3 regions of the Blautia sp. OF03-13 genome follow, and region 3 is predicted to be linked to each of the others. Evidence: riboswitches for the same ligand, from Rfam matches in the RefSeq annotation. Region 3 holds a riboswitch; each other region holds the start of a gene.
What was found. Region 3 has a riboswitch for cyclic di-GMP ahead of DXA55_RS13860 (ABC transporter substrate-binding protein). Riboswitches for the same ligand answer to the same signal wherever they lie in the genome.
Positions count from the first base shown of each region.

Region 1 (4,623 bases), on a different contig from region 3:
ATCATACCAAGGCTTGGCATACAGTCGATCAGGATATAATCGTATCGGCATCTTATCGCATCGATATATTCCTTCATGATCATTTCTCTGCTCATAACATTTCCCATCGTTACTTCCAGGGCAGAAAGCTCAATATTTGCCGGAAGTAGATCTACATTTTCCTGGTGATGTAAGATACCATCTTCCAGAGAGATTTCTTCTTCGTTGATGACATCCATCATGATCGTTGCCAGTGTGATGCGAAGATCATCCGGTTCCTCATATCCAAGACTTGCTGTTAAACTTCCCTGTGGATCCGCGTCAATCAGCAACACTTTCTTACCTTCTCTTGCCAGTCCAATGCCTACATTTACGGTTGTGGTGGTCTTTCCAACGCCGCCTTTCTGGTTTACTACGGATATAACTTTACACATGATTTCTTCCTCCTTTAACTTTCCCATGATTCTTTTTTCCATAATTTCAACAGTGCCAGTATTTCCCGCTTCATCATTGCCGGTGTATAGGAATTCGGAAAATACTTATGTAGCTGTTCGTTTGTGAAAGCCACTCTTGTGATTTCACCCTTTTTAACCTCACACATGATTTCTTCCATCTTTTCCAGTGACAACTGCTTTTCTTTACTCATTTGCCGGATCCTCTGGGCCTGTGAGAGTGATGGGATTGCCTGTGCATACTCCATTGCTACAAGCAGTTCCTTTTGCTCTTTTTCACTTAATGCAGCTATCTCTACAGCCGGACAAAAAGAAATGATCTCATCATCCAGTTTCTGCAGCATTTCCGGTATCAGTTTTGTCAGTGAGATATAACGCTGCACTTGTTTTGGGCTATCACCACAATCTTCACTGATGATTTCTATTGCCCGCTTTCTTGGTGTTTTGTGGTCAACTTGGCTCTTTTTTCGACCACTTTTTCTTTTTAATACGTCATTCTTCAGTTTGTAAGCAAAAGCTTTTTCACTGTAGCTGATCCGTTCTCTGTGAAGATTAGAATCTACCATGCTTAAAATGGAATCATCTTCACTTAATACCCGGATGATTACTGGTACTTTACGGTATCCCAGTTTCTCCGCAGCATGTTTTCTTCTGTGACCGGATATGATCTCATAGTATCCATCCGGTACTGGTCTGACGATTAGCGGATTTAAAATTCCATACTTCTCAATGCTTTCCTGCAGAAGAAACATTTCCTTATCATCTTTTACTTGAAACGGGTGCTCTTTGAACGGACGAAGACGCTCAATCTCAATTTCTATGATTCTTTCTTCGTTTTCTCCTGATTGTCTGTTTGGCTCAGTCATCTTGACTCCTTTCCTCCAGGATTCAGAAAATAAAAAATGCCTGCCTGGAACTTTTATAGATAGTAAAGTTCCAAACAGACATTGCTGTTTGACCATTAGCTGTAGCTAATAGAATTAAATACTGTTTCAGCTAATTCATGTTTGCAGGTTTGGGAGAGATTGTTTCTTTTCCCGCCTTTTCTCTGATTTACATCCCCGAATAAGGGGTGACAACGGAGCGGAACCCAAATGTTAGCTGGACTTCTTAAAACCCATGTTTGCAAACCGGTAATTTTGATTAGCTGTCAGCTAACAAAAATCGGATTGCGTTAGCTGGAAATTGATCATTTTGAATGGAATTTTGTGTCACGAACGTGATTTGAAAATAACAAAAGCGTTCGTTGTCAGCTAATCCAGCTAACATTTTCGAACGCTTTGAAGCCCGTCGCCAAGAGGATTTGAACCTCCGACCCCTCGCTTAGGAGGCGAGTGCTCTATCCAGCTGAGCTATGACGACACATGCCGCAAACCCTTGATTTTACTGGGTTTCTGGGATTTTTCCCTTCGGCCATATATAAGATTATCAACTCTTTTTCGAGTTGTCAATCTACAGATTTTTTTGATTTGGTAACATTAGAACGTTCCCCAATTTTGGGAATGCTTTGTTGTCACCATTAGCATTTTTCAGAATAGATTCGAACTGAAAGTTGTTTTTCATTTTTTCCCTTTGGGGAATGCCTCGGCTTTCTCTTAGGAGGGGGACGCTCTATCCTACTGAGCTACAGAAACAAGAATTATAAATGTTTCAGCCGAGTCAGCAACAAAAATATTATACTATATTTTTGCTGCTTTTTCAAGACGAAACACATACTTGCGATTCCGCAGTTTACTTCAGGAAATTTCCATTGTGAGTACCTGATAAATTCTCTTATAGGCTTTTTCATAGGTCCAGCAGCAGCCTTCGACATTGTTGTAGTATTCATTATTTTTTTCGACAACATATTCTAAATCGTTTTCTGTCATGAGTCTGTATTTCATCGTACACCTCCAATGTTAAAAACAGTAATCTGCCAAAATCCAGAGGTCATTATATCATATTCCGATGGGAAAGGAGAAGAGAGTCTTACAGCAATGAATTAAAATAAAAAAAGAATCTCGGCAAAGCAGTCGAAAGGCTGTGACGCAAAGCTACAGGGCCTGTAAAATGGCAGCCAGCTGCGTAAATATGGAACATTTCTTATAAAATAAATAGGGAGAAATGACTGAAATGCACAGTAGGAGAATCTATGGTGCTTTTTTATTGCCTGTGAAAAGAAAATACGAGAGGAGGAACAGTATGAAAAAACGAATTTCAGCAGCGGTTTTTGGTATTCTTTTTCTGCTGCTGTCGGTATGTCTGGTTCTGGTGGATGGACTGCCGCGGAGCGAGACGGATTAATAACAGAAAAATTTGGAGAAGGGGCTCTACTGCTTTGGATTGCAGTGGAGCCTTTTTATAGTGTATCATAGGAAGTAAAAGAAAACAGGGGAGAATCACGGAATGGAAATTGCAGAAAATATCACATGGACCGAGGAACTGGAAAGGCTGGATGTGCTTCTTTCGCAGGGGCAGTTCGAGCTGCTGCTTCCGGGTGAGCGGTACGGGGGAGGAGAAAAGGAGATCTGGCTTGTTTATCTGATGAACGATGCGGCAGAGAGCTTTCTCGTTTTTCATGACGCGGAGCTGACGGGAACGTATCAGAAGGAATACGAGGGAGAAATAGATGCTGCACTGGAAAAAGACGGGGAGCAGTACGTTCTGATCGTGCGGCAGGGAGAGACGGTGTGCACGCTGTTTTTCAGCCGCCTTTCGCTGGAAGTGCATCTGTTTGATTACGGAAAAACGGGTCATTTCTGGGTGGACGGATACGAGTATCTGCGGCAGATTGAGTTCCGTATTGCGATCCTGCGGGACAAGCTGGAATACCTCGGCGAGGCGTTCTGCACCGAGGAAGAAATGCGTCTGGCATCGCTGGCCAATTTCCCGCCGCTCAATTTCTGCTGCTACCCGGCGGTGCCGGATCAGTATCTCGTACCGTCATGCCCGTGGTGGGAAGCGACGGAAGAGGCAATTACGGAGATGAAAAAACTGGCATCGGAGGCAGGCGATAAAGTGCTGCTGCGGTATCTTGCACTTTATGAAAAATGGCAGGGAAAACTCCTCGCAAAACAGATCGCAAAACTGCTGCATACGAGCCGCCACGCGAAAGTCGTGGATTTACTGGAAAAAAAACTGGCCCGCGAAGGACAGAATTACCCGAAACGACGCTTCACCGGCGAAGAAGGAACCCAGATCCGAAAAATCCAGGAGCAGGCAATGAAACGGAAAAAGATACTGGAAGCCGAAGGAAAACGCGCATCATTGCTGCGCGAGGAGCCATTCTTTTATGCACGGGATTCGGTGGAATATAAGGCCCATCTGATGATCTGGGGAACGAAAGGGAAAGACCGGGTTGTGGAGGTTGAGACGTTTAAAAATTGAAAATGAATTAAAGAAAAGGTACAAAAAGTGAATAAAATAAGATTCATCTGGTGGAAATGGAGTTTTTAAAAACAGTTCATTGCGGCAGATGCGGGCTTGTGATATTCTGAAAAGAAAGAAACATTTGACGAGGATAAGCAGGAGGAATCATTTCATGGGACATTTTTATTTTGTGCGTCACGGGCAGACGATCTGGAATGTGGAGAATAAGATCTGTGGGGCGACGGATATTGCATTGACGGAATTTGGGCATCAGCAGGCGGTTGAGACCGGGGAGAAAATCCTGAAAGAGGGGATTCAGGCGGATGAGATTCTGTATTCCCCGCTGGTTCGTGCGGCAGACACCGCGAAACATATTTCCGAGATGACCGGCATCCCGGCGCGGCCGGAGCCGCGGCTGACGGAGCAGAATTTTGGAAAATGGGAGTCCACAGCACGCGATGGAGCGGACTTCAAAAAGGCGAAGGAATGCTTCGCAATGAGCCACGAGGGCGGCGAATCGACTCTGCGGCTGGCGCAGAGAAACTATAATCTGCTGGATGAAATTCGGGAAGAATCCGATGAAAAAACGTATATTCTCGTCGCACACAACGGCATTGCGCGTGTCGTGCAGTCGTATTTTCACGATATGACGAATGAAGAATATGCGGCATTTGGTGTGAAAAACTGTGAGATTGTACGATACGATTTTCCAGAGAAATAAAAAAAGATTACAGAAAACGGCGGGGATATATTCAATCCCCGCTCGTTTTTTTGTCCGATGGAATCAACGAATGCATCTGATAATACTTTTTTGTAAAAGAGATCAGCGTCTGCATATCGCTGC
Region 1 is NZ_QTVR01000017.1:62,384-67,006, reverse strand. Features, by position in the region: partial or broken gene DXA55_RS12890 (ParA family protein) at 1-413, opposite strand, end outside; gene DXA55_RS12885 (ParB/RepB/Spo0J family partition protein) at 428-1,393, opposite strand; tRNA gene DXA55_RS12875 (tRNA-Arg) at 1,720-1,793, opposite strand; gene DXA55_RS17140 (hypothetical protein) at 2,168-2,314, opposite strand; cyclic di-GMP riboswitch class I at 2,424-2,499, shown strand; gene DXA55_RS12870 (DUF3878 family protein) at 2,817-3,797, shown strand; gene DXA55_RS12865 (histidine phosphatase family protein) at 3,952-4,500, shown strand; gene DXA55_RS12860 (LysR family transcriptional regulator) at 4,532-4,623, opposite strand, start outside.
Region 1: it holds a riboswitch for cyclic di-GMP, as region 3 does, so the genes downstream of both, DXA55_RS12870 (DUF3878 family protein) here and DXA55_RS13860 (ABC transporter substrate-binding protein) in region 3, are expected to answer to the same signal.

Region 2 (4,623 bases), on a different contig from region 3:
TTTTGCAGCTCCGCAAGGTTGTAAAGCAGTGGCGCATTTTTATTTTCCTTTTTTCGCTCCATTTTCAGGACATGCGGGATCAGAGGATTCTGCATGCTTAATTCCTCGATCAGTTTCTGTGCGTCCTCTTTTTTCTGGAAGCCGTTCTCCTTATAGAGAAGCGGAGAGTTGAAGTAGCGGCTGCCTTTTACGGCGCGCCATTCCCCCTCAAAATTGCGTCCATTTAAGGAAAGACCGGCGATGACACGGTAGAATGGTGTTTTCACAAAGCTGCGGATTTCGCGCTCCCGGCGTACGACCATGCCGAGCACACATGTCATAACACGGCCGACGGAAATAGACTGATATTTAGTGCCGAGATACGATGCGACAGCGCTTCCGTATTTGAGCGAGAGAAGACGGGAAAAATTAATGCCCATCAGGTAATCTTCTTTGGCGCGGAGATAAGCGGATGCCGAAAGATTGTCGTATTCACTTTCGTCCTTCGCTTCGCGGATACCGCGCAGGATTTCTTCTTCTGTCTGCGAGTCGATCCAGACACGCTTCTGTTTCTTGTCTTTGATACCGGCCATCTGCGCGACGAGACGATAGATGTATTCTCCCTCCCGCCCGGAGTCGGTACAGACATAAATGGTTTCAATATCCTCCCGGTGGAGCAGGTTACTCACAATGGTGAACTGCTTTTTTACTTCCGGGATAACTTCATATTTGAAGTTTTCAGGCAAAAAAGGCAGGGTCTCGAGACTCCACCTTTTTAACGCAGGATCATATTTTTCCGGATAACTCATCGTAACCAGGTGACCGACGCACCAGGTTACGACGGACTGATCCGACTCTAAGTATCCATCCCTGCGCTGCATATTCTGTTTTAACGCTTTTGCGAACTCCTGAGCAACGCTCGGTTTTTCCGCAATGTATAAAGATTTTGTCATTTATCTGCACTCATCATTCGAAGCGGCCAGGTAAGGAGCACACCGCCTCCTATTGCGTTTCCTATAGTTACAATGACCATACTTTTCAATGCGGCAGTCAGAGAAATGCCGCCTGGGACCAGAAGTGCAGCGGTAACAAAGGTGGCCATATTGGCAACGCAGTGTTCAAAACCGGCAACAACGAATCCGGCGATGCAAAGTATAATCATGAAAAATTTGGCAACTTCATTTTTGCATTTCATGCCGCAGGCAACGGCGAGGCAGACGAAGAAGTTGCAGAGAATGGCACGGAAAAACATTTCTCCGGCAGGAATGGAAAGTTTATTTCCAATAAATCCTGCGTAATAATCGGCAGTACCGGAAGCACCTGCCAGTACGAAAATTACGGAGAGAATCAGGCATCCGACAAAGTTTCCGATGTAGCTTACCAGCCATACTTTTCCAACCTGTGCCCAGGAGACTTTTTTGTCATAGGCCCCAAATGCCATAACAAGATTGTTTCCGGTGAAAAGCTCTGCACCGATAAAAACGATCAGCAGAACCGCAATGGCAAACACAATACCGCCAAGCAGTTTTCCCCAGGCAGGATCTGTACTCTGGAACGTATTGCCTACCACGTTGGAGAAAATCATGGCAACCACGATAAAGAAACCGGCCATGACTGCACGGAGAAAGTATTTCCCCGGGTGTTCTTTCAGCAGCTTTGCTTTGTTTACGGCTGCCTCTGAAAATTTTTGTACGTCATCATAAGGCATAGAATAACTCCTTTCTTATGTCCCGTAGGATGGACATATCCCCTCTCTTTTTGTCCGGGGGATGGTCTTTTTTTCCGGAGCAGCTTGCAAATGCTTCGGATTTCGCGCTTTCAACTTTGGCTATTATAGCATTTCCCGGAAAGATTCGCAATGAAGGAGGAAGAAAAAAGTATATTTCCACAGAAATGTCAGAAAATAAGGGGTGAAACGACAGATTGTATGATGAACTCAGAGGGATTGAAACAAGGATTGAAAGCTTTTTTAACCGAGTTTGCCACTTGCTCAAAGACAGGACTTCCAGAAAATATGATAGATATCATATTTCTGGAAGTTTTGTTGTAAAATAATGTAACGTACTTAATAGTAGGAGAACAGTTCGGGTATATGTATCGGCTGTTCTTTTTTTGCTTTTGAACGTTAAAATGTTAATCTTTTTCTTGCGTATAGTAGAACACTAAAGTATAATAAAATCAGTTTTTTGCATAAGATTAAAGCTATAATAAGGAAATTGGCAAACCAGATGAAAGTCTGGGACGCAAAGCTACAGGGCCTGTAAAATGGCAGCCAGTTGCATAAAATGAGGTGCACTGTCTGTCTGACGGTGCTTTTTTACGGTGTTATTTCATAGACGTAACAATAAGGATTTTATCAGGAAAAAATGAGGAAAATAAAAGTATGAAAAAGGCAAAACGTTGTCTGACAGCAGTGGTGTCAGGTGTGCTTGCAGCAACTGCTGTCTTGTCTGGATGTGGACAGTCAAAGAAAGAAGTATCTATAAATGATGATCATCTTACCGTTTATCTGTGGGAAAATCGTTTGATGAAAAATATTGCACCCTATATCCATGAACAGTTTCCAGATCAGGATATTGAATTTATTATAGGTAACAATGATACCGATTTATACAGTTATTTTAAAGAACATGATGAATTACCGGATATTATAACAGTACGTCGATTTTCTGGAACAGATGCACAGGACTTACAGCCTTATCTTATGGATTTTGCTTCTTATGATGTTGTTTCCAAGTATTATTCTTATGCGGTGCAATATTATAAGAATGAGGAGGATGAAATCCAGTGGCTGCCAATCTGTGGTATTCCGCAGACGATCATTGCCAACAAAACACTGTTTGATCAGTATGGCGTAAAGATTCCAGAAAATTATGAGGAATATGTACAGGCCTGTCAGCAGTTTTATGATAATGGCATAAAACCGTATTCCATGGATCTTGGTGAAGACTGGTCTAATAATGAAATCATCCAGGCTGCAGCAATCGGTGAGTTTACAAGCCTGGATGGTATTGAATGGCGAAACGGTGCAGAGACTGCAGCGGATGAAGTGAAGTTTGATGATACATTATGGAAACGTATTTTTTCAGAAACCAGTCAGTTTCTTAAGGACTCGCACTTTGGTAAAGAAGATATCAATATTGACGTCGATACAGGAATCCAGATGTTTGTCGAGGGAAAATCAGCAATGTTTCATGGACATCCGACGGTTATGCAGCAGCTGCAGAAACAGATGGATGCGGAGCTGACCCGTATTCCTTACTTTTCACAGACATCGGATGAATCCTATGTGTATATGACTCCGTCCTTAAACATTGCATTTAACAAAAACCTGGAAAAAGACCGGGAGAAACTGGATACTGCACTGGATGTGCTGGATTGTATGATTTCAGAAGAGGGGCAAAAGCTGATTGCGGATGGAAGCGGTGTTATTTCATTGAATACAGATGTTCCAACCATGATGCAGGATGTGCCTGGACTGGAAGAGGAAATTAATCATAATGCTGTTTATATCCGATATTCCGCCCAAAAATCATTTGATGCAAGTCTTGAGGCTGTTCACGGATTACTGTCAGGGGAAATGGATGAAACACAGGCTTATGATACTTTTCGCAGTGTAATGAATCGTAAAGATCCAGAAGAAAAAGCAATGATGAATTTTGAAAATGAATATTCCATTTCACTGAACGATAGAAGTGGCCGTGATGCAGCATCTTCCATTTTAACTACGATCAGAGAAGAAAATGATGCACAGCTGGCTCTGGCACCATATTATTATTTCACTTCCTCTATGTACAAAGGAGAATGCACCAGCAGCCGGGTTGGCATGATGACAGCGAAGAGTTCAGATACAGCATTATATTTTACAAAAATCAATGGTAAACAGGTTTGTGAACTCGTGGAAAATTATCTCGCCGATGCGGATGAGAATTTTTACGTAACCAATAAATACGAATTACCAATTGCATCCGGTATGAAAATGATCGTCAATCAAGAGGAAAGTGGATTTTCGTTAAAGGACTTAACAGTTAATGATAAGAAAATAGACAAAGAAAAGGAATACTCGATTCTTCTTACAGACACCACAATGTCCGTTTTGAAAAAAATAAATCCGAAATGTGAGATTGAGCAGCTTAAAGATACAACATTATCAAGTGCATGGATCGAAGCAATGTCAAAAGGACAGCAGCCGTCAGCACCGGAAGACTATATAGAGGTTGAACAGTAAAAGTGGAGATAGAACAAGCGGTAAATAAAAGAAAAAAAATAACAAGGCTGTTGCTTATACTACTTATGATTCTTTTAAGCTTAGTTTGTATCAAGTATCTTATAAGTAAGTCTAATAAGTATATCAGCGAAAATGGAAAAAGCAGTATGGGAGCTGTTGTTGAACAGATACAGCAGACCTATGATCTTCAGGTGAGTGGATACTACAGCCAGCTGCAGTTGGTTGAGGAATTCTTACTTCATGAGAGGGAACTGTCTCTTGAAACGGATACGAACAAAAATTTCTTTGAAGCATGGGAAAAAGAATCGGAAAGTACTCTTATATTCCTTCAGGAAAATGGTCAGGCAATATCAGCAGGTGGAACAAAAATGCGGATTGATATGCCAAGTAAACTTCTGCTGGACTTAAAGAACGGA
Region 2 is NZ_QTVR01000001.1:257,186-261,808, reverse strand. Features, by position in the region: partial or broken gene DXA55_RS01180 (DNA topoisomerase) at 1-932, opposite strand, end outside; gene DXA55_RS01175 (formate/nitrite transporter family protein) at 929-1,687, opposite strand; gene DXA55_RS01170 (hypothetical protein) at 1,838-2,029, shown strand; cyclic di-GMP riboswitch class I at 2,188-2,263, shown strand; gene DXA55_RS01165 (ABC transporter substrate-binding protein) at 2,363-4,207, shown strand; gene DXA55_RS01160 (ATP-binding protein) at 4,354-4,623, shown strand, end outside.
Region 2: it holds a riboswitch for cyclic di-GMP, as region 3 does, so the genes downstream of both, DXA55_RS01165 (ABC transporter substrate-binding protein) here and DXA55_RS13860 (ABC transporter substrate-binding protein) in region 3, are expected to answer to the same signal.

Region 3 (4,623 bases):
AATGCGGCAGATGTATTAAACTCTTTGCAGAGGATGCAGGATTTTGGAGTGAATCTGATCTGTGTTGAAGATGGGATTGACAGCTCAAAAGATAGCGGAAAGCTGATGATTTCTGTTCTGTCTGCGGTGGCAGAGATTGAACGAGAGAATATCCTTGTGCAGACAATGGAGGGACGTAAGCAGAAAGCCAGAGAAGGAAAATGGAACGGCGGGTTTGCTCCATATGGCTATGAATTGGTAAATGGAGAATTGCAGATCGCAGAAGACGAAGCAGAGATTATTCGTCTGATCTATGATAAATTTATTCATACCAATATGGGAATCTCTGCGATTGCTGCATGGCTGAACCAGCATGGATATAAAAAGAAAAAACGACAGAATAATACACTGGACGCATTTGCCGCTTCATTTATAAAAGGCGTTCTGGATAATCCGGTATACTGTGGAAAGCTGGCTTATGGACGAAGGAAAAACGAGAAAGTATCTGGTACAAGAAATGAATACCGTATTGTAAAGCAGGAAAATTATATGCTGCACGATGGTATCCATGAAGGGATTATTTCAGAAACAGACTGGGAGCTGGCACATCAAAAACGGGAAAAAACAGGTGTAAAATATGAAAAGACACATAGCCTCGAGCATGAGCATATTTTATCCGGAATATTGAGATGCCCGTTATGTGGAAGCGGTATGTATGGAAACGTGAATAGAAAGAAAAAGAAAGACGGAACTTTATATAAGGATTATTTCTATTATGTCTGCAAACATCGTCGCCTGGTAGATGGTCATAAATGTGGATATCGTAAACAATGGAGCGAAGAGAAGATTAACAATGCAGTGGAAGAGGTTATTCGGAAACTGGTGAAGAATCCGAAATTTGAAGAAGCAATTCTGAATAAAATCGGTTCAAGAATAGATACAGAAGAAATAGAAAAAGAGATTGAAGGACTGGAAAAACAGCACAGACAACTGACCGGAGCAAAAGCAAGACTTGGACAGCAGATGGATAGTCTGGATATCATGGATAAATTTTATGAAAAGAAATATCAGGATATGGAGACACGCTTATATCGTCTATATGATGAAATTGAAGGCGTGGAGAATAGTATAGAAGAAGTTAAGAATCGCCTGCTGAATATCCGGCAACAGAAAATATCAGAAGAAAACGTCTATCAATTTCTTTTATATTTTGATAAACTATATGATAAGTTCACCGACCTGGAGAAAAAAGAATTTCTTAATAGCTTTGTAGAACAGGTGGACATTTACGAGCAGGAGCAGCCAGATGGCAGATTCCTGAAGCACATAAAGTTCCGTTTTCCGGTGTATTTTGGAGACAGGGAAATACAGGAACTTTGTTGGGACAACGAAAGTACCGTTGAGACTGTGTGCCTTTTGGGCAAACGAAAACCAGATGCCAAGGTAAAAATAGGCATTGATATGGATGATTATTACCGTATCAGGGAGAATGCTGAAAGCAAATAAACCTTTGCAAAACCGAATAATACACTGAAACAAAGCAAGACAGAAGCTGTTGATGCGTTAGAAGATAACGTGTCAGCGGCTTTTTCTTTTTATATAATAGGAAAGTTCGACATTCGTCGAACTCTTGATAAAAAGAGCCCGCACAAAAGCGGGCATAGAAAACAGACGATAGATTAAAAGAAGTCGATGTAAAAACCTTCTTCAAATTCATCGTCATCGAGGTCATCATCCTCGGTAAGAAAATAGTGCATATCCAAAAGGTCAGAGTCTGTCATGTTTTTGACCAGATTGGATGTCATTCCCTCTGGAGGATTCTTGCTGTATTTTTGTCTGAGTTCCTCTATAAGCTTTGCATCCATGGTTTAAATTCCTCCTTGTCTGTTAATAAGTTCAGTATGATACAGACAGGCAGAAAAATCAAGCAGAGCGGCATTTAGCTTTTGCCATGGCCCTTTCGTAAAATTCTTGAAGAGGAACTCGTTTATGATTGTGATAGATTTCTACTAAAAGCAATGCTGCGTGGACTTCGGAAGTAGAAGAACAGTTCGAGTATATGTATCGGCTGTTCTTTTTTTGCTTTTGAAGGTTAAAATGGTAATGTTTTTCTTGTGTACAGTAGAGTGCCATAGTATAATAAAATCAGTTTTTTGCATAAGTTTAAAAGCTTAAAAAGGACGATCGGCAAACCAGATGAAAGTCTGGGACGCAAAGCTACAGGGCCTGTAAAATGGCAGCCAGTTGCATGAAATGAGGTGCACTGTCTGTTTGGCAGTGCTTTTTTACGGTGTTATTTCATAGACGTGACTATAACAATTCTATTAGGAGAACTTGTAATGAAAAAGAAAAAATGGAGCAAGGTTTTGTCTGTATTTTTAGTGATGGTGACAGCCGTATCGCTTCTGTCAGGCTGTGGCGGGAAGAGTGCGGAAAAAGAAGATGCAGAAACAATCACAGTATATTTATGGAGCACAAACCTGTATGAAAAATATGCACCATATATCCAGGAACAGCTTCCGGATATCAATGTCGAGTTTGTTGTAGGGAATAATGATTTGGATTTCTACAAGTTCCTTGATGAAAACGGTGGATTGCCGGATATTATAACCTGCTGCAGATTTTCCCTGCATGATGCAAGTCCCCTGAAAGACAGTCTGATGGATCTTTCCACAACCAATGCGGCAGGTGCTGTCTATGATACCTACCTCAGCAATTTCAGGAACGAGGATGGAAGCGTAAACTGGCTTCCTGTGTGTGCAGATGCCCATGGTTTTGTAGTGAACAAAGACCTTTTTGAAAAATATGATATCCCGTTGCCAACAGATTACGAGAGTTTTGTTTCCGCCTGCCAGGCATTTGACAAAGTGGGTGTTCGTGGATTTACGGCAGACTATTCTTATGATTATACCTGTATGGAAACACTGCAGGGTCTGTCTATATCAGAGTTGTCTTCTGTGGAAGGACGCAAGTGGCGGACGGTCTACAGTGACTCGGAAAATACAAAGAGAGAAGGTCTGGACGATACCGTCTGGCCAGAGGCTTTTGAACGTATGGAACAGTTTATTCAGGATACAGGGCTTAGTCAGGAAGATTTGAATATGAATTATGATGATGTTGTTGAGATGTACAAAAGTGGCAAGCTTGCCATGTACTTTGGCAGTTCTTTCGGTGTAAAAATGTTCCAGGATCAGGGCATTAACACAACATTTCTTCCATTCTTTCAGGAGAACGGTGAAAAGTGGATTATGACTACGCCATATTTCCAGGTGGCCTTAAACCATGATCTGACAAAGGATGAAACACGCAGAAAGAAAGCAATGGAGGTACTGGATACAATGTTTTCAGAGGATGCGCAGAACAGGATCATTAGTGATGGACAGGATCTGTTAAGCTACAGTCAGGAGGTGGATATGCAGCTTACGGAATATCTGAAAGATATAAAACCTGTGATCGAAGAAAACCATATGTATATCCGTATTGCGTCAAGTGACTTTTTCTCTGTTTCCAAGGATGTGGTTTCCAAAATGATCTCAGGAGAATACGATGCAGGGCAGGCATACCAGTCATTTAATTCTCAGCTTCTTGAGGAAGAAACTGCTTCTGAGGATATCGTGCTGGATTCACAGAAGTCGTATTCCAACCGTTTCCACAGCAGTGGAGGAAATGCAGCATATTCTGTTATGGCAAACACGCTACGTGGCATCTATGGGTCAGATGTGCTGATCGCAACCGGAAACAGCTTTACGGGAAATGTGCTGAAAGCCGGTTACACAGAAAAAATGGCAGGTGACATGATCATGCCAAATGGTCTGGCGGCTTACAGCAGCAAGATGAGTGGGGCTGAGCTGAAAGAAATAATCAAAAACTTTGTAGAAGGCTATGAGGGAGGATTTATTCCGTTTAACCGTGGCTCTTTGCCAGTAGTTAGTGGTATTTCTGTGGAAATTAATGAAACGGAAGATGGCTATACATTAAGTAAAGTTACAAAGGATGGAAAGGCAGTTCGGGATGAGGATACTTTCACGGTGACCTGTCTTGCCACACCGCAGCATATGGAAACTTATCCTGTAGATGAAAATATGATATTTGATGGAGGAGCTACATCTGTGAAAGATACCTGGACAGCATATGTTTCAGGTGGTAATGCCGTTCTTGCAGAACCTGAAGATTACATAACCCTGAGGTGAGAAAAATGGATGTTAAGAATTATAATAGAAATAGAAAGAAACCTGTCAGGAAAAAAGGATTAAGAATAGTTGCTTTTCTTCTTCTCTTTATAGGAGTTGTTCTGGCTGTTTTCCGATATTATAAGTTTATGTCGAAATCTATTTACGAGGAAAGTGTTTCTCATCTGACGGAAGTTCTTCATCAGTCTGATCAGATGCTGAGAGAACTGACAAATAAGAACCTGACTTACCTCCATATTTGGGGCGAGAATCTGCAGAATATTTCCGGTGAAGACGAGATCCGTGATTATATAAAGAAAGCGCAGGAAGATGCAGGCTTTTTGGAATTCTTTTTTCTATCATCTGACGGTGACTACAAGATGGCGACAGGTGAAACCGGGTATCTTGGATTACAGGAAAATATTGAAGAGGATATCCGGCAGGGAAATGATGTGATAGCGAATGCAGCAGTTCC
Region 3 is NZ_QTVR01000021.1:2,933-7,555, forward strand. Features, by position in the region: gene DXA55_RS13850 (recombinase family protein) at 1-1,485, shown strand, start outside; gene DXA55_RS13855 (hypothetical protein) at 1,659-1,844, opposite strand; cyclic di-GMP riboswitch class I at 2,156-2,231, shown strand; gene DXA55_RS13860 (ABC transporter substrate-binding protein) at 2,319-4,169, shown strand; gene DXA55_RS13865 (hybrid sensor histidine kinase/response regulator) at 4,175-4,623, shown strand, end outside.